Regions from separate parts of the Bradyrhizobium sp. USDA 4504 genome, predicted to be linked through region 2. Evidence: predicted binding sites of a transcription regulator. Region 2 holds the regulator's gene; each other region holds the start of a gene.

Region 1 (3,994 bases), 1.7 Mb from region 2:
AGCGGGTGTAGATCACGGTGGCGACCGCGTTCGCGGTGTCATGGAAGCCGTTGACGAATTCGAAGCCGAGCGCGATCAGCAGCGCGACGAACAGCAGGATATACGGCAGGAACGAGGTGATGCGCGTGCCGGTGGCGTCGACATCGGCATAGATGCTGTAGGCAACGAACAGCAGCGCGGCCGCAACCACGCCCAAATAGATAACCCCGGTGAGAGGATGAAAGCCCTTGTCGAGGTCCGGACCCTTTTTCAGGGCGGGCTCGATCGAGCCGGGTAACGCCATATCGCTCATGGTAAACTCCTGTCCCAATGCTCCCGATTTTGATCGATGCATATGACAAGCAATTGAAATCCGGCCCGCGAGACGCGCGGTCTCCCGTGGCGGTGGACATCGAGCCGAAGTTTTGTGCAACGCATTGAGCGCGCACGTGCCTTCGCGGCCTCGTGGCAATCTTCAGCAAAAAGGGATTGCCGATCGCGACGGAAACCTCTGGCCTGCGTTTCGCGGGACGAGACAATGTGCGGAGGACATCACACCGGCATCCGGCCGGCCGGGCAGCCGGAGAATTCGGCGGGCGCCTGCGAGTGGAAGGTTGCGAAATGAGGGAGGGGGATTGAGAGATGAGGTGGCGCGCCGCACGATCGGGGCTAGCAAACCGCGCAGCGCGCCCGCCTCAGGGTACGTCATGGCGTGAACATGACGCCCGATACCTGCGGAACATGCTACCCTACCACGGATCAATTAAAGGTTGTAGGTATTTGTCCGCGGCTTAGAACAATTTCTCGTTGCGATGTGGTTCCTCAGGTTCCGCTGGTTTTACGGAACTCAAGCTGCATCGACTGATCTGCGCAACTGATGTGCGGCGATTTTCAGGTCGTCGATAAAGCGCTGATATTCCAGCGCCTTGGCTTTTTCATCCGGCAGCCGCAACAGATAGGACGGGTGCACAGTGACGAGCACCTTGGTTCCGTCGTGGTCGATCAGATGGCCGCGGTTCTTGTTGATCGGCGTGATCTTGCCGAGCACGCTCTGCGCCGCGGTGGCGCCGAGCGCCATCACGAGGTCCGGCTTGATGGTGGCGAGCTCGCGCTCATACCACTGGCGGCAGGCGCGGATCTCCGGTGTGCTCGGCTTCTGGTGCAGCCGGATCTTGCCGCGCGGCACGAATTTGAAGTGCTTCACTGCATTGGTGACATAGACCTTGCGGCGATCGATGCCGGCTTCCTGCAGCGCTCGATCGAGCATCTGGCCGGCCGGTCCGACGAAGGGGTGGCCTGCGAGATCTTCCTTGTCGCCGGGCTGCTCGCCGACCAGCATCAGCGTTGCGCTTTGCGGTCCCTCGCCGAACACGGTCTGGGTTGCGTCTTTCCACAGCGGGCAGGCGCGGCAATCGGCGGCCTCCTCGCGCAAGGCCGCGATGGTGTCGTGAGCTTGCCTGCCTTGAACTTGCTTGCCTTGAACTTGCTTGCGGGGCATCGGCGTATCCTGCCGCTTCTGCGGCTCGGCCGCCTTGCGTGCGATGAAGGGGCCGCTGGTCATGCGCATTGCGTCTTCGATCAGAGGCTTAATGATCGAGTCCTCGGGCAGGTTCCTCCAATAGGCTTGCGGCATCTCCATCACTTTCAGCCGTGCGGGATTGAAGCGGCCGTTGTCGTGACGCCGCCAGGCCTCCTCGAGCCGGTCCTCGGTCGGCACTTCGGATTTGGCGACGCCCGGCGTGATCGAGATCGCGTGCCCGTCCCAATGTGCGCAGACGTCGGGGGTCAGGATCGACCACGGCATGTCGGCGAAGCGGCCGGCGAAGAACGGCGCGGCAAGCTCGACGATGTGATGCTCCGGCTCGAACCATGCGACGTAATGAGCCGTCCGCTCGCGGCCGATCTCGCGGAAGCGCAGATGCGCATGCATCCTGTCGATATCGACATAGACCGCGCGCGCCATCGCGTGGACCTCGGCGATATCGGGATCATCGGTCGCACTGAGCAGATCGTGACGGCTGCGCAGCCGCCACAGCAGGCGATAGAGCAGGGCAAAGCGTTCGTCACTGCGATGCAGGATCGCGGCCTTTGCGAGCTCGACGAATTTGGCCGACACATTGAACCGCGCCTGCGGCGTATCCGGCAATTCATTCACGCAGGATGCCGACGACAATTCGTCGTCGCTGCGTACGGTCCATGTGATCTCCGCGGGCTTCACATCGTTCAGCGCCAATCGCCGCGCGGCCTTGCGCCAGCCCTCGAAATCGGTGTCGTTGTCGAGCACGATGATGCGCATGCGATTGCTCCGTTTCCGTCACGCCGTCATTTTCGGGGCCTGCGTGCCTGACTTGCGGAAGATCAGGGCCTGTCCGGTTCGGCGGCTGCTGAATCCCATTGATTCCACTCATGAATCGATGATCTCACCAATCCGATTGACTCCGTGGGCCCTGTTAGCTTTATATTAGAACATATCATGAACAAATGAGCCAGTCCCTGGTTCTCTGTTCAGACCAGTGACGGCCTCAAATTTTGGTTGGAAGGAGCGGCGCATATGCCGGAGCGCGATCAGCAAAAGTGGTCGCCGGTTTTGCGTCCGATCGCGCTCCTCTTTTTTAAGAAAGGCGCATGATCTTGTCGCCAAACCGCTCACACTTTGGCGGATCATGCGCCGCCGCACGCATAGGTACGCTTGCGTCTCTGCGCGGCAGCATCGCGCGTATCGAGGCGTCATCGGATGCGGCGATGCCGAACCGCGTCGCGCTCGGCCATGCCGGCGCGGATGCGATGCTGCGCGGCGGGCTTGCGCCGGCGGCATTGCACGAGGTGTTCGCGGCCGGCCATCAAGGCGGCGCGGCGACCGGCTTCATTGCGGGGCTCGCCGGACGGCTGTCGGCACGCAAGCCGCTGGTCTGGGTGCGGCAGGATTTTTCCGATCGCGAAAACGGCGCGCTATCGATGCGCGGGCTTGCCGGGCTCGGCCTCGATCCGCGCCTCTTGGTCACGGTGCGCGCTGCCGATGTCGATAGCGGCCTGCGCGCCGCGGCCGACGCGCTCGCCTGCGATGCGCTCGGCGCGGTCGTGCTCGAGGTCTGGGGCCAGGCGCGCCAGCTCGATCTCGTCGCCAGCCGCAAATTGACCCTGGCCGCGCAGGCCTCCGGCGTCACCGCGCTGGTGCTGCGGATCGCGGCAACCCCGATCCCCTCGACCGCGGAGACGCGCTGGATCGTGCGCGCGGCGCATTCGCCGCCGGGCAATGCCGCGAGCGTGTGGGGCGCGCCGCGCTTCGAGGCCGAACTCGTGCGCAATCGTCATGGCCCTGTCGGGCGATGGATCATGGAATGGAAATGTGATGAGTGCCAATTCAGTGAACCGTCGGCGTATCCTCAGCCTGTGGCTGCCACGCCTGCCCATCGACCGCATCAAGCGCAAGCTCGCGCAGGACATCGCCTCGCAAGTTGATGCACGGGAGGTGGCAGGGCTCCCTCTCCCGCAAGCGGGAGAGGCGAAGAAAGCAGAACTCCCCAGCGTCGTCGTCACAAAAGACCACAACGCGATCCTGCTGCATGCTGTCGACGAGGCCGCGGTGCGCGCCGGGCTGTCGATCGGGCTGCCGCTCGCCAATGCGCGGGCGATCTGTCCGGAGCTCACGGTCTATGATGCCGATCCCGCCGCCGATCTGAAGACGCTGAACGACATCGCCGACTGGTGCGATCGCTTCACGCCGCTGGTCGCGCTCGATCTGCCTTACGGTCTGTTTCTCGACATCACCGGCTGCGCGCATCTGTTCGGCGGCGAGCGCGCGCTGCTGCAGACCGTGACGGGGGCGCTGAGCCGGCGAGGCTTTGCCGTCAGCGCGGCGATTGCCGGCACCTCGATCGCGGCGCGTACGCTGACGCGCACCGCCTCGGGCAAGATTGTCCCCGATAGCGAGGAAGCGGCGGCGGTCGGCCCGCTGCCGGTGTCGGCGCTCGGTGCCGATGCCGCTGTCACCACCGGCCTGCGCCGCGCCGGCTTG
Region 2 (3,994 bases):
TCGTGCTCGACATCAACTTTGACAAGGTGATGGCGCACTGGGCGCAGCATGCCGGGTGTGCGCCCGCCGAGCTCGCCACGCGCTTTGTCGTCGACGACAGTTTCAAGCATCATGAGATCGGCCGGATCGACGACGCGGCTTTCTTCGAGAATCTGCGCCGGACGCTCGGCATCAACATCACGGACGCCCAGTTCCTCGAAGGCTGGAACGCGATCTTCACCGGCGAGATGCCGGGCATCGCCCCGCTGCTCGCGGCGGCCGCCAAGCGGATGCCGCTCTACGCCTTCTCCAACACCAATCCGGCCCATGTCGCGCATTTCTCGGTCACCCACGCCGACCTGCTCAGCCATTTCCGCAACGTCTTCCTGTCCTCGAGCATCGGCTTCCGCAAACCCGACGCCGAGGCCTATGATCATGTGGTAAAAGCCATCGGCGTGCCGGCGTCGCGGATCCTGTTTTTCGACGACCTGGCCGCCAATATCGAAGGTGCGCGGGCCCGCGGCCTTTATGCTATCCACGTGACATCGACGGATGACGTGGCAAGGGCTTTGACCGCACTTGGAATTTGAAGATTAGGAATTGAGGAACTCTGAGCGTGGCCCTGATGCCGGTTGCCGATGCCCTGTCCGCCGTCCTCGCCGGCGCCGAACCGCTGCCGGAGGAGATGGTCGCGCTCGATGCCGCCTACCACCGCACGCTTGCGCACGATCTCGCGGCGCTCCGCACCCAGCCGCCGCAGCCGATGTCGGCGATGGACGGCTATGCGGTGCGCGCCGCCGATGCGGCTGATCTAAAGGCCCGGCTCAAGGTGATCGGCGAAGTCGCCGCCGGCCGGCCGTTCGAGCGGACGGTCGGCGCCGGCGAGGCGGTGCGGATCTTCACCGGCGGCGTGATCCCCAATGGCGCCGACGCGGTGATCATCCAGGAGGACACCGCCGTCGACGGCGACCACATCACGATCACGGAGGCCGCCAGCGTCGGGCGGCACATCCGCCCGGCTGGGGTCGACTTCCGTGAGGGCGAGGTGCTGCTCGCCGGCGGCAGCCGCCTGTCCGACCGCGCGCTGTCGCTGGCGGCCGCCATGAACTATCCGGAACTTGCGGTGCGCCGCCGCCCGAAGGTCGCGGTGCTGGCGACCGGCGACGAGCTGGTGATGCCGGGCTCGCAGCCCGGTCCCGGCCAGATCGTCTATTCCAACGGCTACGCGCTGCGGGCGCTGGCGCGCGCCGAAGGCGCCGAGACCGTCGACCTCGGCGTTGCCGCCGACACGGTGGAGGCGACCACGGCGGGCATCCGCCGGGCGCGCGAGGCCGGTGCCGATGTCCTGATCACGACAGGCGGCGCCTCGGTCGGCGACCACGATCTCGTCAAGCGGTCGCTGGAAGCCGAGGGGGTCGAGATGGCGTTCTGGCGGATTGCGATGCGGCCCGGCAAGCCGATGATGCATGGCCGGCTCGGCGCGATGCGGGTGATCGGCCTGCCGGGCAATCCGGTGTCGTCCTATGTCTGCGCCTTCCTGTTCCTGGTGCCGTTGATTCGGGCGCTGAGCGGCCGGAAAGTGATTCGTCATCGCCGCGCGAGCGCCCTGCTCGGCCGCGACCTCGCTGCCAACGACCAGCGCGAGGACTATCTGCGTGCGCGGCTCGAAGCGCGCGAGGACGGCAGGCTGATCGCAACGCCGGTGACGCAGCAGGACTCGTCGCTGCTCGGGAATCTCGCTGCGGCACGGGCACTTCTCGTGCGTCCGCCGTTTGCGGCAGCTGCCGTCAAGGGCAGCGAATGCGAGATTCTGACACTGCCCGAATAGGGTTTTCGCGCCCCGCCGATTGTGCGTTGCCCGACACGTTCACCGGAAATTAAGTGGTTGCGGAACACATATCGAACATATAGTGTCCGTTCATGATTTGTTTCGAGTACTGGTGTCTACATTCGGGAAGCTGCATGGAAGCAGGTGCATTGAGCACATGCTCCTGAGGTCAGGCCCGGCCTGCAGGCCCCACCAGAAGAGTCTCGGAATCGAACGACGCTATCAACCGGGGGAATACTCGAGATGCTCACGCGCAAACAGTACGAACTACTGCGTTTCATCAATGAACGTCTGAAAGAGGCGGGCGTACCGCCCTCCTTCGACGAGATGAAGGATGCGCTCGACCTGCGCTCGAAGTCCGGTATCCACCGCCTGATCACTGCGCTGGAGGAGCGCGGCTTCATCCGCCGCCTGCCGAACCGCGCCCGCGCCATCGAGGTCATCAAGCTGCCCGAACTCTCGGCCGGCGGCGGCAACGGCCGCCGCGGCTTCACGCCCAGCGTCATCGAAGGCACCCTCGGCCGGCGCGCCAGCACGCCGCCGATTGCCGAGGACGACGGCAACCGTCCGGTCGCGGTCCCCGTGATGGGCCGGATCGCCGCCGGTACGCCGATCGAGGCGCTGCAGACCCGCAGCCACACCATCAGCGTGCCGCCCGACATGCTCGGTGCCGGCGAGCACTATGCGCTCGAGGTGCGCGGCGACTCGATGGTCGATGCCGGCATCCTCGACGGCGACATGGCGCTGATCCAGCGCAACGACGTCGCCAATACCGGCGACATCGTGGTGGCGCTGATCGACGAGGAGGAAGCCACCCTGAAGCGCTTCCGCCGCCGCGGCGCATCGATCGCGCTCGAGCCGGCCAACACCGCCTATGAAGTGCGCATCCTGCCGCCGAACCGGGTCCGCATCCAGGGCAAGCTGATCGGCCTTTATCGCAAATACTGAATTGCAAATACTTGCGGCGGCCGGGAACGAGCAACACGTCGGATCGTTCCTTGCATGATAGTGTAGCGTACGGCCTGCCCGATGCGCTCCGATACCTCTCGCGCAGCGTCGCGTGTTTGTGATCGGAGCGATCTCGGACCAGTCGTACAATCGCCCAGAAACGAGCAGACGCTCGTTCGCTATCGTCCACTCTGGTAGAGGCCCTAATGCCTCAAGGAGAGGCACGGGTCGCTACCTCGAAATGAGGAGCCATCCGATGTGTGACTATAGTCTGCACGCCGTGGCATCGCGCCCCGCCATTGTCGGAGAGACGCTGATCACGACGACGTTCCGCGGCACGTCAACCCGCGGCTTTGCTTCGGAGAATGACCCCACTGTCGCGGTCTGCATGCTGCCGGGCACCGAGCTCGCTTTCGCCGAGAACGTTCGCTACGACAGCCGCTGGATCTGGACCAAGACGCTGAACTATCGCGTCGGCGTGTTCAACGAAGTCGAGCCCGACGTGCCCGATCGGCATCATGACGCGGTCGAATTCCCCGACGGCAGCCATGTGCTGGTGACCCAGCTGGTCGAGGGACAGCGCGTCAGCGTGCTGCAATTGCCGGCGCTGCATCCGCCGGTCGAGCAGAAGCCGAAGGTTGCGGAGCGGCGGCCCTCCGCATTCGCAACGCTGTTTTTGGGTTGAGCGCATCGTCGCCGCGGAATGAGCTGTTCGGCGGCGGATGACCTAAGCAATTTCGGGCGACCCCGGACTCCCGCTTCCGGGGCGCAGAAGGAGATTTGCGTCGGCTGGCACCTTGGCGCATCATCGGGTACGGAGGACGTGCGCGGTGGTCGATAAGGTCACATGGCAAAAGGCTGGACGCGTCACGGAACCGGGCCGCTACATGTTCCGGTTCGGTTGGCTGACGGTAACGGCCGACGACCTGAAAGTCTGGGAGCAATTTCCCGAGGCTTCCTTCACTCTCGTCAAGAAGCCCGACGCCGGCCCCGACTCCGACGAATACCATCTCGGCCTGTTCGAGCTGCCAAGCGCGCCCTTGCCGGACCACGGCTAATCATCGCCCTGCAGATCGGTCTCGGCCGGCGTCGCATCCACCGCAGGCCGCGGCGCGGGGGCGCGTAGCGTCGTCTCGCTCTCGCCGTCGCCGGGAACCGCCGGCGACCACGGCCGGTCGATCCCGCCGGGCTTGACCGCATCGACGACGTAGCCGTCCCTGCTCCGCCGCAGCACCAGCG
Region 3 (3,994 bases), 310 kb from region 2:
CGATCGAGCCGCGGCCGAGGTGGTAGGCGCTGCGAATGCCCTGACGGCCGAGGATGACGCCGCCGGTCGGGAAGTCCGGTCCGGGAATGATGTCGATCAGTTCGTCGATCGTGAGCGCCGGATTGTCGATCAGCGCCACGCAGGCATCGACGACCTCACCGAGATTGTGCGGCGGGATATTGGTCGCCATGCCGACGGCGATGCCGCCCGCGCCATTGACCAGAAGGTTCGGGAACCGGGCCGGCAGAACCGACGGCTCTTGCTCGGAGTTGTCGTAGTTCGGCTGGAAATCGACCGTTTCCATGTCGATGTCGGCCAGCACGGCGAGCGCCGCCCGGGTCAGCCGCGCTTCGGTATATCGATAGGCGGCCGGCGGATCGCCGTCGACCGAACCGAAATTGCCCTGGCCGTCGATCAGCGGCACGCGCAGTGAGAAATCCTGCGCCATGCGGACCATCGCGTCGTAAATCGACTGGTCGCCATGCGGGTGATATTTACCGATCACGTCGCCGACGACGCGGGCGGATTTGACGTATTTCTTGTCCGGCGTATGTCCCTGCTCATGCATCGAATAGAGGATGCGCCGGTGCACCGGCTTGAGCCCGTCGCGCGCATCGGGCAGCGCACGCGACACGATCACGCTCATCGCGTAATCGAGATAGGACTTCTTCATCTCGTCGAGGATGGAAACGGGACGAATATCTGAGGGTCCCGGCGGCTCGCCGGGCTTGTGGTCGTCGTTATCGGACAAAGGGGAAATCCGGTCGGTTCTGCTGGGGAATCATATAGCCCATCAGGGGCCTGATAACCACCCTTGCGCGGCTCCGGCAAGCCGTTTTTCCGTTCGTTTTTTCATGCACTTACGGGTGGAGCACCGAGGTTCCGGCTGCCTGGTCGGGAAGCGCGTGGCGAATGGCGAATAGCGGATGGAAAAATCCCTATTCGCCACTCGCCAGTGGCAGTTCGCCTCGCCAGTCAGTGGCCGAAAACCACTGCGTGCATGATCCGCCCGGGCATCAAGGTGAACAGTCCGGCGATGAGCAGCGCGCCGAAGAAGATGCCGATCATCGTGAACCTGTGGCGGCGGACATTGTGGCTCCGTGCGGCCGTGACGCCGAGCGCCAGCATGGCGAGCGAGAAGATCGACAGCAGGTGGATCGGGCTCCAGGGACCGACCAGCTGGATCTGATGGATCCAGAACGAGCTTCCGGCGACCACCAGCATCAGGATCACCCAGATCCAGCCCAGGGTCCGGTGCGGCAGCGTGCCCTTGGGGGCGGCGAGCTGGATGGAGCCGAGCACGAAGGCGGCCATCGCGGCAAAGGCGTGGAGCGGGATCGCAGGCGCGGCGTCGAGCAATGGCGCGAGGCTCATGATGGCCGGCCCTCGGGTGAAGCTCGCGGCCAGGCATCAAATGCCGCAGGCCAATGTAAATATCATTTACATCAGGCTGTGTCAAAGTCCAGGGAACCCGCATCCCCTTACGTCGAACCACCGACGTTCTGACAGAGAGTTACCGGGTTATCCTCATATTCCACACGAGGAAATTGCTGGTGCCGATCGCAACGACCGTTCCGGGAAATGATCTTCACGGAACGGCGCCTGACGGAATCGACGGAAGCGCGACCGCTGCTCAGAACGGGATGTCGTCGTCCATGTCGCTGTTGCGGCTGCTGCCACCACCCGCGGCGACGGCGCGGCGCGGCGCCGAGCTGACTGGTCCGGCCGAACCGAAATCGCTGCCGCCATCATCGGAGAAGCTGCTGCCCCCACCGCCACGCCCGTCGAGCATGGTGAGGTTGGAGTTGAAGCCCTGCAGCACGACTTCGGTCGAGTACTTCTCGACGCCGCTCTGGTCGGTCCATTTGCGGGTCTGCAACTGCCCCTCGATGTACACCTTGGCGCCCTTCTTCAGATACTGCTCGGCGACCTTGCAGAGGCCCTCGTTGAAGATCACGACGCGGTGCCACTCGGTCTTTTCCTTGCGCTCGCCGGTGCCCTTGTCGCGCCAGGTTTCCGAGGTGGCGATGGAAAGGTTTGCGATCGGACGGCCGTCCTGCGTCCGCCGGATTTCCGGATCCTTGCCGAGGTTTCCCACCAGGATCACCTTGTTCACGCTTCCTGCCATCGCATCATCTCCACTCAAAAACCGGGCGTCCGGACATTCGGCCGCCACTCTCAACCTTCGCCACTTACGCCGCAGGCGTCGTGGATGACCCTATACGCCGGTGCCGGCTCGTCGCCTTTGCCGTCTCGCGGTTATCCACGGATATCGGGATATAGCACCGGATCCGGCATCGTTCCAGTTTTGTTCGCCACAACCATCCGTAGAAGCGGCGAGTGCCGTCAGAGCGGCAGTCGATCTCGGTGCAGGCCGACGCTCGGCAGCAAGATTTAGAAAAACAACAAACAAATCAGCAGCTTGCCTTATCGATACTTCTCCCGCGAGTGTTGCATTTGGGAGACTGCGTTTTCGGTTGAATCAGCGTATAGCTCCAACCATGGCGCGGGCGCTCGCGTCTGGGATCGTGCTTCGGGACCGTTTGGAAGCCGATCGGGGTGCTGGGGGATTGATAATGAAGAAGTTTTTGCTCGGTACGGTTGCTCTGATTGCGTTTGCTGCGCCTGCCGCGGCTGCCGATCTCGCTGCGCGCCCGTACACCAAGGCGCCGCCGCCCGTGGTTGCCCCGATCTATGACTGGACCGGCTTCTACATCGGCGCCAACGGCGGCTGGGGCTCGAGCCACAATTGCTGGGACCAGCTCCCGGCCGGCATCTTCCTCGCATCAGATGGTTGCCATGATGCAACCGGCGGCGTCGCCGGTGGCCAGATCGGTTATCGCTGGCAGGCTGGCGCCTGGGTGTTCGGCCTCGAAGCGCAGGGCGACTGGGCTGACCTGAAGGGCAGCAACAACAGCGCGATCTTCCCGGGCCTGTTCACCAACCAGTCCAAGATCGACGCGTTCGGCCTGTTCACCGGCCAGATCGGTTACGCCGTCAACAACGTGCTGCTCTACGCCAAGGGCGGCGCGGCGCTGACCGACAACCGCTTCAACACCTACTTCACCCCAACCGGCGTGCTGGTCGGCAGCGCCAGCGACACCCGCTGGGGCGGCACCGTCGGCGCCGGCATCGAAGTCGGCTTCGCGCCGAACTGGACCGCGGGCATCGAATACGACCACCTGTTCATGCAGGACAAGACCTATAACCTGATCGCCCCCAACGGCACGCTGAACAGCACCATCCGCGATCGCCAGGACGTCGACCTCGTTACCGTCCGCGTGAACTACAAGTGGGGTGGTCCGGTCGTCGCGCGCTATTGATCGCGCCAGGCCGATTGATCCAGACGAAAGGCCGGCCTCGCGCCGGCCTTTTTGTTTGCGCCTGTTTGTGCGCCGGCTTTTTCGTTGCGTGTGCACGCGCACCTCACCGGGGCCGTTTTCGGTGCGTTGTGGTTTCGCGGATACACACGTTCCGGCATTTCTCTGTAGAAGCACCAGCACGTCACGCGACACTGCTGTGACGCTCTCTTCAAGATATCTGAAGGGACAACAAGAAAATGGGACTGGGACTTTGAAAATGAGGACTGTTTTGCTGGCCTCGGCCGGCATGTTTGCACTGAGCGCTTTTGCACCGGCAATGGCCGCCGACATGGCGGCACGCGCGCCTTACGTGAAGGCTCCGCCGCCAGCCGCGATCTACAACTGGACCGGCTTCTACGTCGGTGGCTTCGGCGGCTACGCCAGCGAGAACTCCGGCACCCCGAGCATGGAAGGCGGCTTCGGCGGCGGCACCATCGGCTACAACTGGCAAGCCGGCAACATCGTGTACGGCCTCGAGGTCGACGCCGCAGGCGCTGACATCGACGCATCGGTCTCCGCGCTCGGCGTCACCGCCCGCAGCAAGATCGACTCGCTCGGCACCGTGCGCGGCCGCCTCGGCTTCGCCGTCGACAAGGTGCTGTTCTATGGCACCGGCGGTTACGCCTGGGCCA

The links. Region 2 encodes LexA, which represses DNA repair genes until DNA is damaged. Its sites were predicted from a motif close to TGTTCNNNNTGTGTTCNG; they were not measured.
Region 1: a site for LexA is predicted at 2,442-2,459, ahead of ACVMB1_RS05875 (ImuA family protein). Genes of this name have one in related genera too.
Region 3: a site for LexA is predicted at 2,299-2,316, ahead of ACVMB1_RS12485 (single-stranded DNA-binding protein). Genes of this name have one in related genera too.

Annotation. Positions count from the first base shown of each region.
Region 1 is NZ_JBSSGV010000001.1:1,362,412-1,366,405, forward strand. It holds gene ACVMB1_RS05865 (inorganic phosphate transporter) at 1-292, opposite strand, end outside; gene ACVMB1_RS05870 (UdgX family uracil-DNA binding protein) at 827-2,275, opposite strand; gene ACVMB1_RS05875 (ImuA family protein) at 2,605-3,438, shown strand; gene ACVMB1_RS05880 (Y-family DNA polymerase) at 3,329-3,994, shown strand, end outside.
Region 2 is NZ_JBSSGV010000001.1:3,061,091-3,065,084, forward strand. It holds gene ACVMB1_RS14025 (HAD family hydrolase) at 1-569, shown strand, start outside; gene ACVMB1_RS14030 (molybdopterin molybdotransferase MoeA) at 596-1,807, shown strand; gene lexA (transcriptional repressor LexA) at 2,051-2,755, shown strand; gene ACVMB1_RS14040 (hypothetical protein) at 3,012-3,440, shown strand; gene ACVMB1_RS14045 (hypothetical protein) at 3,586-3,813, shown strand; partial or broken gene ACVMB1_RS14050 (ComEC/Rec2 family competence protein) at 3,810-3,994, opposite strand, start outside.
Region 3 is NZ_JBSSGV010000001.1:2,747,108-2,751,101, reverse strand. It holds gene gyrA (DNA gyrase subunit A) at 1-751, opposite strand, end outside; gene ACVMB1_RS12490 (DUF2306 domain-containing protein) at 976-1,374, opposite strand; gene ACVMB1_RS12485 (single-stranded DNA-binding protein) at 1,634-2,128, opposite strand; gene ACVMB1_RS12480 (outer membrane protein) at 2,577-3,323, shown strand; gene ACVMB1_RS12475 (outer membrane protein) at 3,580-3,994, shown strand, end outside.